2 regions of the Streptomyces sp. NPDC044044 genome follow, and region 1 is predicted to be linked to the other one. Evidence: riboswitches for the same ligand, from Rfam matches in the RefSeq annotation. Region 1 holds a riboswitch; the other holds the start of a gene.
What was found. A riboswitch is a leader RNA that binds a small molecule or an ion and turns the genes downstream of it on or off. The one in region 1 is predicted to bind cobalamin.

Region 1 (5,889 bases):
CCCGTCCGGTATCCGGACGGGGGTTCCATAGATCAATCCTCTCGCTTAGATTTCCCGCACGTTAAAGGTGGGATAAGCGAGGGAGCGGAGCCGCGAAGTGTCAGATGCGCCTGAAGTGAGCAGACCGGTGATCACGCCGGTCCGCGTGGTCGTTGCCCTCTGTCTCGTCGCGCCGTTCGTGGCGATGCTCTGGGTGAGCTCCTACGCGAAGGTCGAACCGACCTTCATCGGCATCCCGTTCTTCTACTGGTACCAGATGCTGTGGGTGCTCATATCCACCGCTCTCACCATGATCGCGTACAAACTGTGGCAGCGTGACCAGCGCGCCCGCAAGGCCGAGCAGGCCCAGGGGGGTGCGACCCGATGAACGAGCTCGCAGCGGACACGGGCGGCGTCAACGGCATAGCCCTCGCCGTCTTCATCTTCTTCTTCGCCGCCGTCACGGCGATGGGCTTCCTGGCCGCGCGCTGGCGCAAGGCCGAGACCGAGAGCCTGGACGAATGGGGCCTGGGAGGCCGCTCGTTCGGCACCTGGGTCACGTGGTTCCTGCTCGGCGGCGACCTCTACACGGCGTACACCTTCGTGGCCGTCCCCGCGGCGATCTACGCGGCGGGCGCGGCCGGCTTCTTCGCGGTGCCGTACACGATCCTCGTCTACCCGCTGATCTTCACCTTCCTGCCGCGCCTGTGGTCCGTCTCGCACAAGCACGGATACGTGACCACCTCGGACTTCGTGCGCGGCCGCTTCGGCTCCAAGGGGCTCTCGCTGGCCGTCGCGGTCACCGGCATCCTCGCCACGATGCCGTACATCGCGCTCCAGCTCGTCGGCATCCAGGCCGTGCTCGACGTCATGGGCGTCGGCGGCGGCCCCGACACGAACTGGTTCATCAAGGACCTGCCGCTCCTGATCGCGTTCGCGGTGCTCGCCGCGTACACGTACTCGTCGGGTCTGCGCGCCCCCGCGCTGATCGCGTTCGTGAAGGACGGCCTGATCTACCTCGTCATCGCCGTCGCGATCATCTACATCCCGATCAAGCTCGGCGGCTTCGACGAGATCTTCCAGGCGGCGAACGACAAGTTCTCGTCGGCGAACGAGGCGGCGGGCAAGCCCGTCGCGGGCCTCGCGCCGGGCCATGCCGGGCAGTGGACCTACGCCACGCTCGCGCTCGGCTCCGCGCTCGCGCTGTTCATGTACCCGCACTCGATCACGGCGACGCTCTCCTCCAAGAGCCGCAACGTGATCCGCCGCAACACCACGATCCTGCCGCTCTACTCGCTGATGCTGGGCCTGCTCGCGCTGCTCGGCTTCATGGCGATCGCGGCCGGGGTCAAGGTGGAGAACGGCCAGCTGGCGATCCCGCAGCTGTTCGAGACGATGTTCCCGGACTGGTTCACCGGCGTCGCGTTCGCGGCGATCGGCATCGGCGCGCTCGTGCCGGCCGCCATCATGTCCATCGCGGCCGCGAACCTCTTCACCAGGAACATCTACAAGGACTTCATCAGGCCGGACGCGACACCGGCCCAGGAGACCAAGGTCTCCAAGCTGGTCTCGCTGCTCGTGAAGGTCGGCGCGCTCGCCTTCGTCCTCACCATGGACAAGACGGTCGCGATCAACTTCCAGCTCCTGGGCGGCATCTGGATCCTGCAGACCATGCCCGCGCTCGTCGGCGGCCTGTTCACGCGGTGGTTCCACCGCTGGGCGCTGCTCGCGGGCTGGGCGGTCGGCATGGTCTACGGCACGGTCGCCGCGTACGGCGTCGCGTCGCCGACGCAGAAGCACTTCGGCGGCTCGTCCGACGAGATTCCGGGCATCGGCGAGATCGGCTACATCGGCCTCACGGCGTTCGTCCTGAACGTGGTGGTCACCGTGGTCATGACCTTCGTCCTGCGCGCCATGAAGGCCCCTGACGGCATCGACGAGACCTCTCCCGGGGACTACACCGCGGACGCGGGCGACCCGGGCGTCGTGGAGGAGCTGCCGCCGGCCACGGCCGGGGCGCCGAGCGGGCACTGAGCCTCTCCCCCACACCGATCAGTACCCCAGGCGGGCCGCCGGAGGAATCCGGCGGCCCGCGCTTGTGTGTGTGGTACGCGGCGCCGACACAAGATGTGGGGCTGCTTCTCAGAGCCAGCACAAGATGTATGCTCGTGCTCGCTGTCGCCGCAGGGGAATCCGGTGCAAGTCCGGAACTGTCCCGCAACGGTGTATGAGTACGCATTTGTCGTGCTCACGAGTCCGAAGACCTGTCGACAGTGCGCCCGTTCCGACCGGTCCGGGTGCCAACGACGTCCGGGCCTCGTGGAATGGGCTGGTGGACGCGGAGCACAGCCCTGCCCTGGGCGCGCCCGTGCGTCACCCTCCCCTCCCCAAGGCTCTGAGCCGAGCGAGGGAGTGCTCCACGTGACCATCGCGCCAGCCGAACCTGCGTCAGCGCAGACCACCGACGGTCAGCAGACCGCCGACGGCCCAGGAACCGCGCTGCTGCGTACCCTGACCGAACTCACCGCCGACCTGCCCGACGCCGACCCCGGCCGCGTCGCCGCCGCTGCGCTGCGCGGGCGTTCGGCCAGGGCGGACCTCGCGGAGCTGCGGGAGCTCGCGACCGAGGCCGCCGCCGGTCTCATCTCCGAGGACCCGACGTACTCGCAGCTCGCGGCCAGGCTGCTCAGCCTCAGCATCCGTGACGAGGCCGCTTCGCAGGGCGTGCACTCCTTCTCCGACTCGGTCGCCGTGGGGCACCGCGAGGGCCTGATCGCGGACCGCACCGCCGCGTTCGTCGTCGACCACGCGGAGCACCTCGACGGTCTCGTGGAGGCGGCCCTTCAGGACGGCGCCGACTTCCGCTTCGGCTACTTCGGCCTGCGCACCCTGCACAGCCGGTACCTCCTTCGCCACCCGATCACCCGGCACGTCGTCGAGACCCCGCAGCACTTCATGCTGCGCGTCGCGAGCGGCCTGGCCGAGGACAACAGCGCGCGCTCGGTGGACGAAGTCGCCTCCCTGTACCGCCTGATGAGCCGCCTGGACTACCTGCCGTCCTCGCCGACGCTCTTCAACTCCGGCACCCGCCACCCGCAGATGTCCTCCTGCTACCTCCTCGACTCCCCGCTGGACGAGCTGGACTCCATCTACGACCGCTACCACCAGGTGGCGCGCCTCTCCAAGCACGCGGGCGGCATCGGCCTCTCGTACTCCCGCATCCGCGCCCGCGGTTCGCTGATCCGCGGCACGAACGGCCACTCCAACGGCATCGTGCCGTTCCTGAAGACCCTGGACGCCTCCGTCGCCGCCGTGAACCAGGGCGGCCGGCGCAAGGGCGCGGCCGCGGTCTACCTGGAGACCTGGCACTCCGACATCGAGGAGTTCCTGGAGCTGCGCGACAACACGGGTGAGGACCAGCGGCGCACGCACAACCTCAACCTCGCGCACTGGATCCCGGACGAGTTCATGCGCCGGGTCGCCGCGAGCCAGGACTGGTCGCTGTTCTCGCCGGCCGACGTGCCCGAGCTCGTCGACCTGTGGGGCGACGAGTTCGACGCCGCCTACCGCAAGGCCGAGGCCGCCGGGCTCGCCCGCAAGACCATCCCCGCCCGTGACCTCTACGGCCGCATGATGCGCACCCTCGCGCAGACCGGCAACGGCTGGATGACGTTCAAGGACGCCGCCAACCGCACCGCCAACCAGACGGCGGAGCCCGGCCACACGGTCCACTCCTCCAACCTCTGCACGGAGATCCTGGAGGTGACGGACGACGGGGAGACGGCCGTCTGCAACCTCGGTTCGGTGAACCTCGGCGCCTTCGTGGACACGGCCGCCGGTGACATCGACTGGGAGCGGCTCGACGAGACCGTCCGCACCGCCGTCACGTTCCTCGACCGCGTCGTCGACATCAACTTCTACCCGACCGAGCAGGCCGGGCGCTCCAACGCCAGGTGGCGTCCGGTGGGCCTGGGCGCGATGGGTCTGCAGGACGTCTTCTTCCAGCTGAAGCTGCCCTTCGACTCGCCCGCGGCGCGCGCCCTCTCGACGCGCATCGCCGAGCGGATCATGCTCGCCGCGTACGAGGCGTCCGCCGACCTCGCCGAGCGCAACGGCCCGCTTCCCGCCTGGGAGAAGACCCGCACCGCGCGCGGCGTCCTGCACCCCGACCACTACGGCGTCGAGCTGACCTGGCCGGAGCGCTGGGCCTCGCTGCGGGAACGTATCGCCGTGACCGGCATGCGCAACTCGCTGCTTCTCGCCATCGCGCCGACCGCCACGATCGCGTCCATCGCGGGTGTGTACGAGTGCATCGAGCCGCAGGTCTCCAACCTCTTCAAGCGCGAGACGCTGAGCGGTGAATTCCTCCAGGTCAACGCCTACTTGGTGCAGGAGCTCAAGCGGCTCGGCGTCTGGGACGCGCAGACCCGTGAGGCGCTGCGCGAGGCCAACGGCTCGGTGCAGGGCTTCAGCTGGATCCCCGCCGAGGTGCGCGACCTCTACCGCACCGCGTGGGAGATCCCGCAGCGCGGCCTGATCGACATGGCCGCCGCGCGCACGCCGTTCCTGGACCAGGCGCAGTCCCTGAACCTGTTCCTGGAGACGCCGACCATCGGCAAGCTCTCCTCGATGTACGCGTACGCCTGGCAGCAGGGCCTGAAAACCACGTACTACCTGCGCTCGCGCCCCGCGACCCGGATCGCCCGCGCCGCGGCCGGCCGCACCGAGGCCGCCGAGCCCACCCCCGCCCCCGTCCCCGCGCAGGTCTCGGCCGAAGACGCCGTCGCCTGCTCCCTGGAAAACCCCGAGTCCTGCGAGGCCTGCCAGTAATGTCCAGCACCACCAACGCCGAGAAGAACCTCCTCGACCCGGGCTTCGAGCTGACCCTGCGTCCCATGCGCTACCCGGACTTCTACGAGCGCTACCGGGACGCGATCAAGAACACCTGGACCGTCGAGGAGGTCGACCTCCACTCGGACGTCGCCGACCTCGCCAAGCTCTCGCCCGGCGAGCAGCACATGATCGGCCGTCTGGTCGCGTTCTTCGCGACCGGCGACTCGATCGTCTCCAACAACCTCGTGCTCACGCTCTACAAGCACATCAACTCCCCCGAGGCGCGGCTCTACTTGAGCCGCCAGCTCTTCGAGGAGGCCGTGCACGTCCAGTTCTATCTGACGCTGCTCGACACCTATCTGCCCGACCCGGAGGACCGCGCGGCGGCCTTCGACGCGGTCGAGGAGATCCCCTCCATCCGCGAGAAGGCCGAGTTCTGCTTCCGGTGGATGGACTCGGTCGAGAAGATGGACCGCCTGGAGAGCAAGGCCGACCGGCGCCGCTTCCTGCTGAACCTGATCTGCTTCGCCGCGTGCATCGAGGGGCTCTTCTTCTACGGTGCCTTCGCGTACGTCTACTGGTTCCGCTCGCGCGGTCTGCTGCACGGCCTCGCCACCGGCACGAACTGGGTCTTCCGCGACGAGACGATGCACATGAGCTTCGCCTTCGACGTCGTCGACACCGTCCGCAAGGAGGAGCCCGAGCTCTTCGACGACGCGCTGCAGACGCAGGTCACGGACATGCTCAAGGAGGCCGTCGAGGCCGAGCTGCAGTTCGCGCGCGACCTGTGCGGTGAGGGCCTGCCCGGCATGAACACCGACTCCATGCGCGAGTACCTGCAGTGCGTCGCCGACCAGCGGCTCCAGCGACTGGGCTTCGCGCCGGTCTACGGCTCGTCAAACCCGTTCTCGTTCATGGAGCTCCAGGGTGTCCAGGAGCTGACCAACTTCTTCGAGCGGCGTCCTTCGGCCTACCAGGTCGCGGTCGAGGGTTCGGTCTCCTTCGACGACGAGTTCTAGCCCTGCCGGTCCGTCGGAGCTGCGCGAGGAGGCGTCCGCCGCCTCGCGCAGCTCGCGG
Region 2 (5,889 bases), on a different contig from region 1:
CGAGCCTGAATCGCCGCAGGCTGCGCATCGCACTCCGCAAGGCCCGCGAGGCCACGGAGCAGTCACAGGGCCAAGCCGCCCAAGCCCTCGACTGGTCACTGTCCAAGATCATGAGGATCGAGCAGGGCACGGTCAGCCTCTCCGTGACCGATCTGCGCGCCCTTCTCCAGCAGTACGGCGTGACGGACCAGGAACTGGGCGCAGAGCTCGAAGCAGCCGCCCGCGGCTCCAAGGGGCCGAGCTGGTGGGCCAGGTACAACGACGTCATCGGGCCGCAGTTCAGTCAGTACCTGGGGTACGAGAGCGCCGCCGCATCCTTTCGCACGTACAACCCGATCATCGTGCCCGGCCTTCTGCAGACGGACGAATACGCGATGGCGCTCCTCACCCCGCGTCTGGACGAGGCGCAGGCGCGGAAGATCGTGGAACTGCGGACGGCACGCCAGGAGCGCGCCCTGGAGGGTGAGAACCCGCCGTGGACGTTCTTCGTCGTCGACGAGGCCGCGCTGCACCGGCAGGTCGGCGGACCACGCGTACAGCGCGCCCAACTGCAGCGCCTCATCGACATCTCGGAGCGCCCGAAGGTGTCCCTCCAGGTGCTGCCGTTCACGGCAGGCGCCCACTACTCCACCCTGAGCAGCTTCATCCTGCTCGGCTTCCTGGACGACGAGGACCTGCTCTACCTCGAAGCACAGGGAAACCAGTCGATCCGTGACGACCACGAGCTGATCGTGCGTCACCAGGAGTGCTTCGAGTCCCTCCGCGAGACCGCGCACGACGGAGAGAAGGCCCTCGACCTGATCCGTCAGGTCAGGGACGGCATTGACAGCAGCTGACCTCTCGGGCCCAAGGAGTCCGTGAGGAGCGAGGAGGCCTCAACATGCCAGCCGCGTTGCGAGAGTGGTGGCACGGGGTCCTCACGGCCATCGGGCAGGCGCCGTGGCGAAGCGGTGGTTCGGGTGGTGCGCAAGGTGGCGGTGGGGCCTCCACCGGCCCGGCCTCCGATGCCACCGTCGACACCTCTCCCGGACCGACACCGGCCGACGGCCCCACCTACAACCAGCTCGTCCGCGAGGCGATGGCCGACCAGGGCCGCACGGACCGGATGGACACGCTGGACCGCCATCGCACGGACGACAGTCTCCGGACGTTCACGACGAGGATCGTCTACTGCACCGGCTGCATACTCGTTCTGGTCCTGACGCTCACCGGAGTGCTCGTCGTCCTGAGCAGCGTCGGCATGACGGGCTTCTGGACGGTCGGCCCGGTGATCGCCGTCTTCTCGGCGCCCGTGGTCGCGCTGAGCCGCCAGCTCACCCAGCTGATCTCGCAGGCAGGGGCGACGCCCACGCTCAGCGACGACCGCCGTGCTGTGGTTCCCGCCCAGCGGCCCGAGCCCAGGGCCGAGGCCGATGATCCTGCCTGAACTCCGCCGAGCCCCACCAGAGCCCCATGGACACAGCGGCCGCCATGGCCGCGAAGGCCCAGACGGCCAGCCGGGCGGCCGTGCCCTCGACCAGGAGAGAAGCCGCCGCACCGACGAGGGCGGCAGCCGCGCCGAGCAGCACGCACCCCGCCACGACCACGACGGTCCCCGATGTCCCGCGCTTCCCCCCGTGCCCGCCTCTCACCAGGTGCCGCACTTCGGCGAGATGATGCTCGGTCATCCTGTCCCCCCTCCCTCTCCCCCGTCGCCGACAAGAGCGTTCAGGAACGCCTGCCAGTGCTCACCGGAGAAGACGACGCACGGCCCCGAGGGGTTCTGCGCATCACGGACGAACACCGTCTCCCGCACGAAGGCGACTTCGACGCAGTCTCCGGAGTACCCGCTGAAGCTGCTCCTGCGCCACAGCCGTCCCGACGACTTCTCATTGGCCACGCCGACCTCCCCCTACCGGAGAACCGGCGTCCCGCACGATAGCGCCGTGATCTCGGAGGGCCGACAGGTCCGCCGAGAACCACCACACCACGTAACGACCCGGACCAAATCACTCGTGGACCGCTCTCCGGTTGTCGCGTTCCAGTCTAGGAAAGTTCAATTTCCAGGCCTAGGGAAAAACCGGCCTCATGTGTGCCTCGGCACACTCTCCCGTCCCAGGTCAACGGCAAGTTGACGGGCGTTCGCGGGCGTGGTGGACTGCCGGAGCCATTACGGCGGCAGGAGAGGAAGCCGGTGCGAATCCGGCGCGGTCCCGCCACTGTCATCGAGGAGCGGACTCCTCGGAAGCCAGGAACTCTCCCCGCCGGTCACGTCGAACCAGGGCGCGGACACCCTGAGTGAGGACATATCGCCATGCGCGGCCGCCCGTTGCCGGTTCCTGTGCCCCTGTCTGTTCCCCTCCACGTACCGGCCGGCTGAACCCGTGCGTGCCGATCGCGACTTCGCGTACGGCGCCGCCGCCGGCCTCCTCGGTGATCTGTTCCTCGGCGATCCTCGTCGCGGGCACCCGGTCGCCGCGTTCGGGCGGGCCGCCGGCGTCGTCGAGCGTGTGCTGTGGCGTGACCACCGCGGGTGGGGCGCCCTGCACGCCGTGGTGTGCGCCGGGGGTGCGGCCGGTGCCGCCGCCCTGGTCTCCTCTCTCGTACGTGATTCCCGCGCCGCCTCCGTCGCGCTGACCGCCGCCACCACCTGGGCCGTGGTCGGCGGCACCTCCCTCGGGCGTGAGGCGCGGGCCATCGGCGGGGCGCTCGCCGCCGGGGACGTCGAGGTGGCGCGGGAGCGGCTGCCGCATCTGTGCGGGCGAGATCCGCAGGCGCTGGATGCCGACGGCATCGCGCGTGCCGTGGTCGAGTCCGTCGCCGAGAACACCTCCGACGCGGTGGTGGGGGCCTTGGTGTGGGGGGCTCTTGGCGGGGTCCCGGGGCTTGTCGGCTTCCGGGCCGTGAACACGCTCGACGCCATGGTCGGGCACAAGTCCGCGCAGTACCGGCGCTACGGATGGGCTTCCGCCCGCCTTGACGACGTACTGGGATGGCCGGGTGCCCGGCTCACCGCCGTGCTCGCGGCTGCCGCCGGGGACTCGCCGCGCGGTGCGCTGCGGGCCTGGCGTGACGATGCCGCCAAGCACCCGAGCCCCAACGCGGGGCCCGTGGAGGCCGCCTTCGCCGGGGCGTTGGGCGTACGGCTCGGGGGGACTCTCTCGTACGCGGGGCGTGTCGAGCACCGGCCCGTCCTGAACGGGGAGGGGCGGGGCGTCGAAATCGCCGACATCGAGCGGGCCGTGAAGCTGTCGCGGCGGGTGGGGCTGCTGACCCTGGGGGTCGCCGCGGCCGTGAGCACGATACGGAAAGGCAGGGCCTCATGAGTGGTGGACTGCTCGTCGCCGGGACCACGTCGGATGCGGGGAAGAGCGTCGTCACCGCCGGGATCTGCCGGTGGCTGGCCCGCAAGGGGGTGTCCGTCGCACCCTTCAAGGCGCAGAACATGTCCCTCAACTCCTTCGTCACGCGCGAGGGTGCCGAGATCGGGCGTGCCCAGGCCATGCAGGCGCAGGCCGCCCGGGTCGAGCCGAGCGCGCTGATGAACCCCGTGCTGCTCAAGCCGGGCAGCGACCGCAGCAGCCAGGTCGTCCTGATGGGCAAGCCCGTGGGCGAGATGACCGCGCGCGGCTACCACGGCGGGCGGCAGGAAGCGCTGCTGTCCACCGTCGTGGGATGCCTGGAGGAACTTCGGGGCAGCTATGACGCCGTGATCTGTGAAGGCGCGGGCAGCCCCGCCGAGATCAATCTGCGGCGTACGGACATCGTGAACATGGGGATCGCGCGGGCCGCCCGCTTCCCCGTGGTCGTGGTGGGGGACATCGACCGCGGTGGCGTCTTCGCCTCCTTCTTCGGGACGACCGCGCTGCTCGGCGCCCAGGACCAGGAGTTGGTCGCCGGGTATCTCGTCAACAAGTTCCGGGGCGACGTCTCGCTGCTCGAACCCGGGCTCGACATGCTTCTCGGACTCACCGGGCGGCGTACGTTCGGTGTGCTGCCGTTCCAGCACGGCCTCGGCATCGACGAGGAGGACGGGCTGCGGGTGTCCCTGCGGGGTGCCGTCAGGGAGTCCGTCGTCGCTCCCCCGGTCGGTGAGGACGTGCTGCGGGTCGCCGTCTGTGCGGTCCCGCTGATGTCGAACTTCACGGACGTGGACGCGCTGGCCGCCGAACCCGGCGTCGTCGTGCGGTTCGTGGACCGGGCCGACGAGCTCGTCGACGCCGATCTGGTGGTCGTGCCGGGGACGCGCGGGACGGTCCGCGCCCTTCAGTGGCTGCGCGAGCGCGGCCTCGCGGACGCCATCGCGCGGCGCGCCGCCGAGGGGCGTCCCGTGCTCGGGATCTGCGGCGGCTTCCAGGTCCTCGGCGAGCACATCGAGGACGACGTCGAGTCGCGGGCCGGAGCCGTGGACGGGCTCGGCCTGCTGCCCGTGCGCGTGCGCTTCGAGCGGGAGAAGACCCTCGCGCGGCCGGTCGGCGAGGCGCTCGGCGAACCCGTCGAGGGGTACGAGATCCATCACGGCGTCGCCCAAGTCCTCGGCGGAGAGCCCTTCCTGGACGGCTGCCGCGTCGGTGAGGTGTGGGGCACGCACTGGCACGGGTCGCTGGAGAGCGACGCGTTCCGGCGGCGCTTCCTCACCGAGGTCGCGCGGGCCGCGGGGCGCCGCTTCGTGCCCGCGCCCGACACCAGCTTCGGCGCGCTGCGCGAGGAGCAGCTCGACCTGCTCGGTGACCTCATCGAGGAACACGCGGACACGGACGCCCTGTTCCGTCTGATCGAGACCGGCGCCCCGCCCGGCCTCCCCTTCATCGCACCGGGGGCGCCCTCATGACCCTCCTGCCGCTGTCCCCTGCCCCGCCCCGCATCACGTAATGGAGGCCTTGTGAGTACCCCCTATCCGTTCACCGCTCTCGTCGGGCAGGACGACCTGCGGCTCGCCCTGCTGCTCAACGCCGTCTCGCCCGCCGTCGGCGGCGTGCTCGTGCGCGGGGAGAAGGGGACCGCCAAGTCCACCGCCGTGCGGGCCCTTTCCGCCCTGCTTCCGCAGGTGCCCGTCGTCGCCGGATGCCGCTTCTCCTGCGACCCGGCCGCACCCGACCCGGCCTGCCCCGACGGGCCGCACGACGCCGGCGGGGCCGCCGTGCGCGACGCGCGGATGGTCGAGCTGCCCGTCGGCGCGTCCGAGGACCGTCTCGTCGGTGCGCTCGACATCGAGCGGGCTCTGTCCGAGGGCGTGAAGGCCTTCGAGCCCGGCCTGCTCGCCGACGCCCACCGCGGCATCCTCTACGTCGACGAAGTCAACCTGCTGCACGACCACTTGGTCGACCTGCTGCTCGACGCCGCCGCCATGGGCGCCTCGTACGTAGAGCGTGAGGGCGTGTCCGTGCGGCATGCCGCGCGGTTCCTGCTCGTGGGCACCATGAACCCCGAAGAGGGCGAACTGCGCCCGCAGTTGCTCGACCGGTTCGGGCTCACCGTCGAGGTCGCCGCGTCCCGTGAGACCGATCAGCGGGTCGAGGTCGTCCGGCGGCGGCTCGCGTACGACGACGACGCCGAGGGCTTCGCCGCGCGGTGGCACGACGACGAGTCCGCGCTGCGGGAGCGGATCGTCGCGGCGCGCGCGTTGCTCCCCCAAGTGCGGCTCGGCGACGGGGCGTTGCGGCAGATCGCCGCCACCTGTGCGGCCTTCGAGGTCGACGGGATGCGCGCGGACATCGTGATGGCGCGTACCGCGACGGCGCTTGCCGCCTGGGCGGGGCGCAGTGACGTACTCGCCGAGGACGTGCGGCAGGCCGCTCTCCTCGCGCTTCCGCACCGGCGCCGGCGCAACCCCTTCGACGCTCCGGGGCTCGACGAGGACAAGCTCGACGACACGCTGGAGCAGGCCGACGACGGCAGCGACGCGGGGGA

Region 2: linked by a shared signal. The riboswitch ahead of AC07AG_RS33870 (cobalamin biosynthesis protein) and the one ahead of AC07AG_RS14010 (ribonucleoside-diphosphate reductase subunit alpha) in region 1 are both predicted to bind cobalamin.

What each region holds. Positions count from the first base shown of each region.
Region 1 covers NZ_JBWKFG010000003.1:680,373-686,261, reverse strand. Annotated here, with positions in the region: gene AC07AG_RS14020 (DUF3311 domain-containing protein) at 98-367, shown strand; gene mctP (monocarboxylate uptake permease MctP) at 364-2,013, shown strand; cobalamin riboswitch at 2,142-2,265, shown strand; gene AC07AG_RS14010 (ribonucleoside-diphosphate reductase subunit alpha) at 2,401-4,809, shown strand; gene AC07AG_RS14005 (ribonucleotide-diphosphate reductase subunit beta) at 4,809-5,831, shown strand.
Region 2 covers NZ_JBWKFG010000010.1:65,412-71,300, forward strand. Annotated here, with positions in the region: gene AC07AG_RS33855 (helix-turn-helix domain-containing protein) at 1-836, shown strand, start outside; gene AC07AG_RS33860 (hypothetical protein) at 881-1,426, shown strand; gene AC07AG_RS33865 (DUF397 domain-containing protein) at 1,664-1,879, opposite strand; cobalamin riboswitch at 2,125-2,258, shown strand; gene AC07AG_RS33870 (cobalamin biosynthesis protein) at 2,364-3,305, shown strand; gene AC07AG_RS33875 (cobyric acid synthase) at 3,302-4,810, shown strand; gene AC07AG_RS33880 (putative cobaltochelatase) at 4,862-5,889, shown strand, end outside.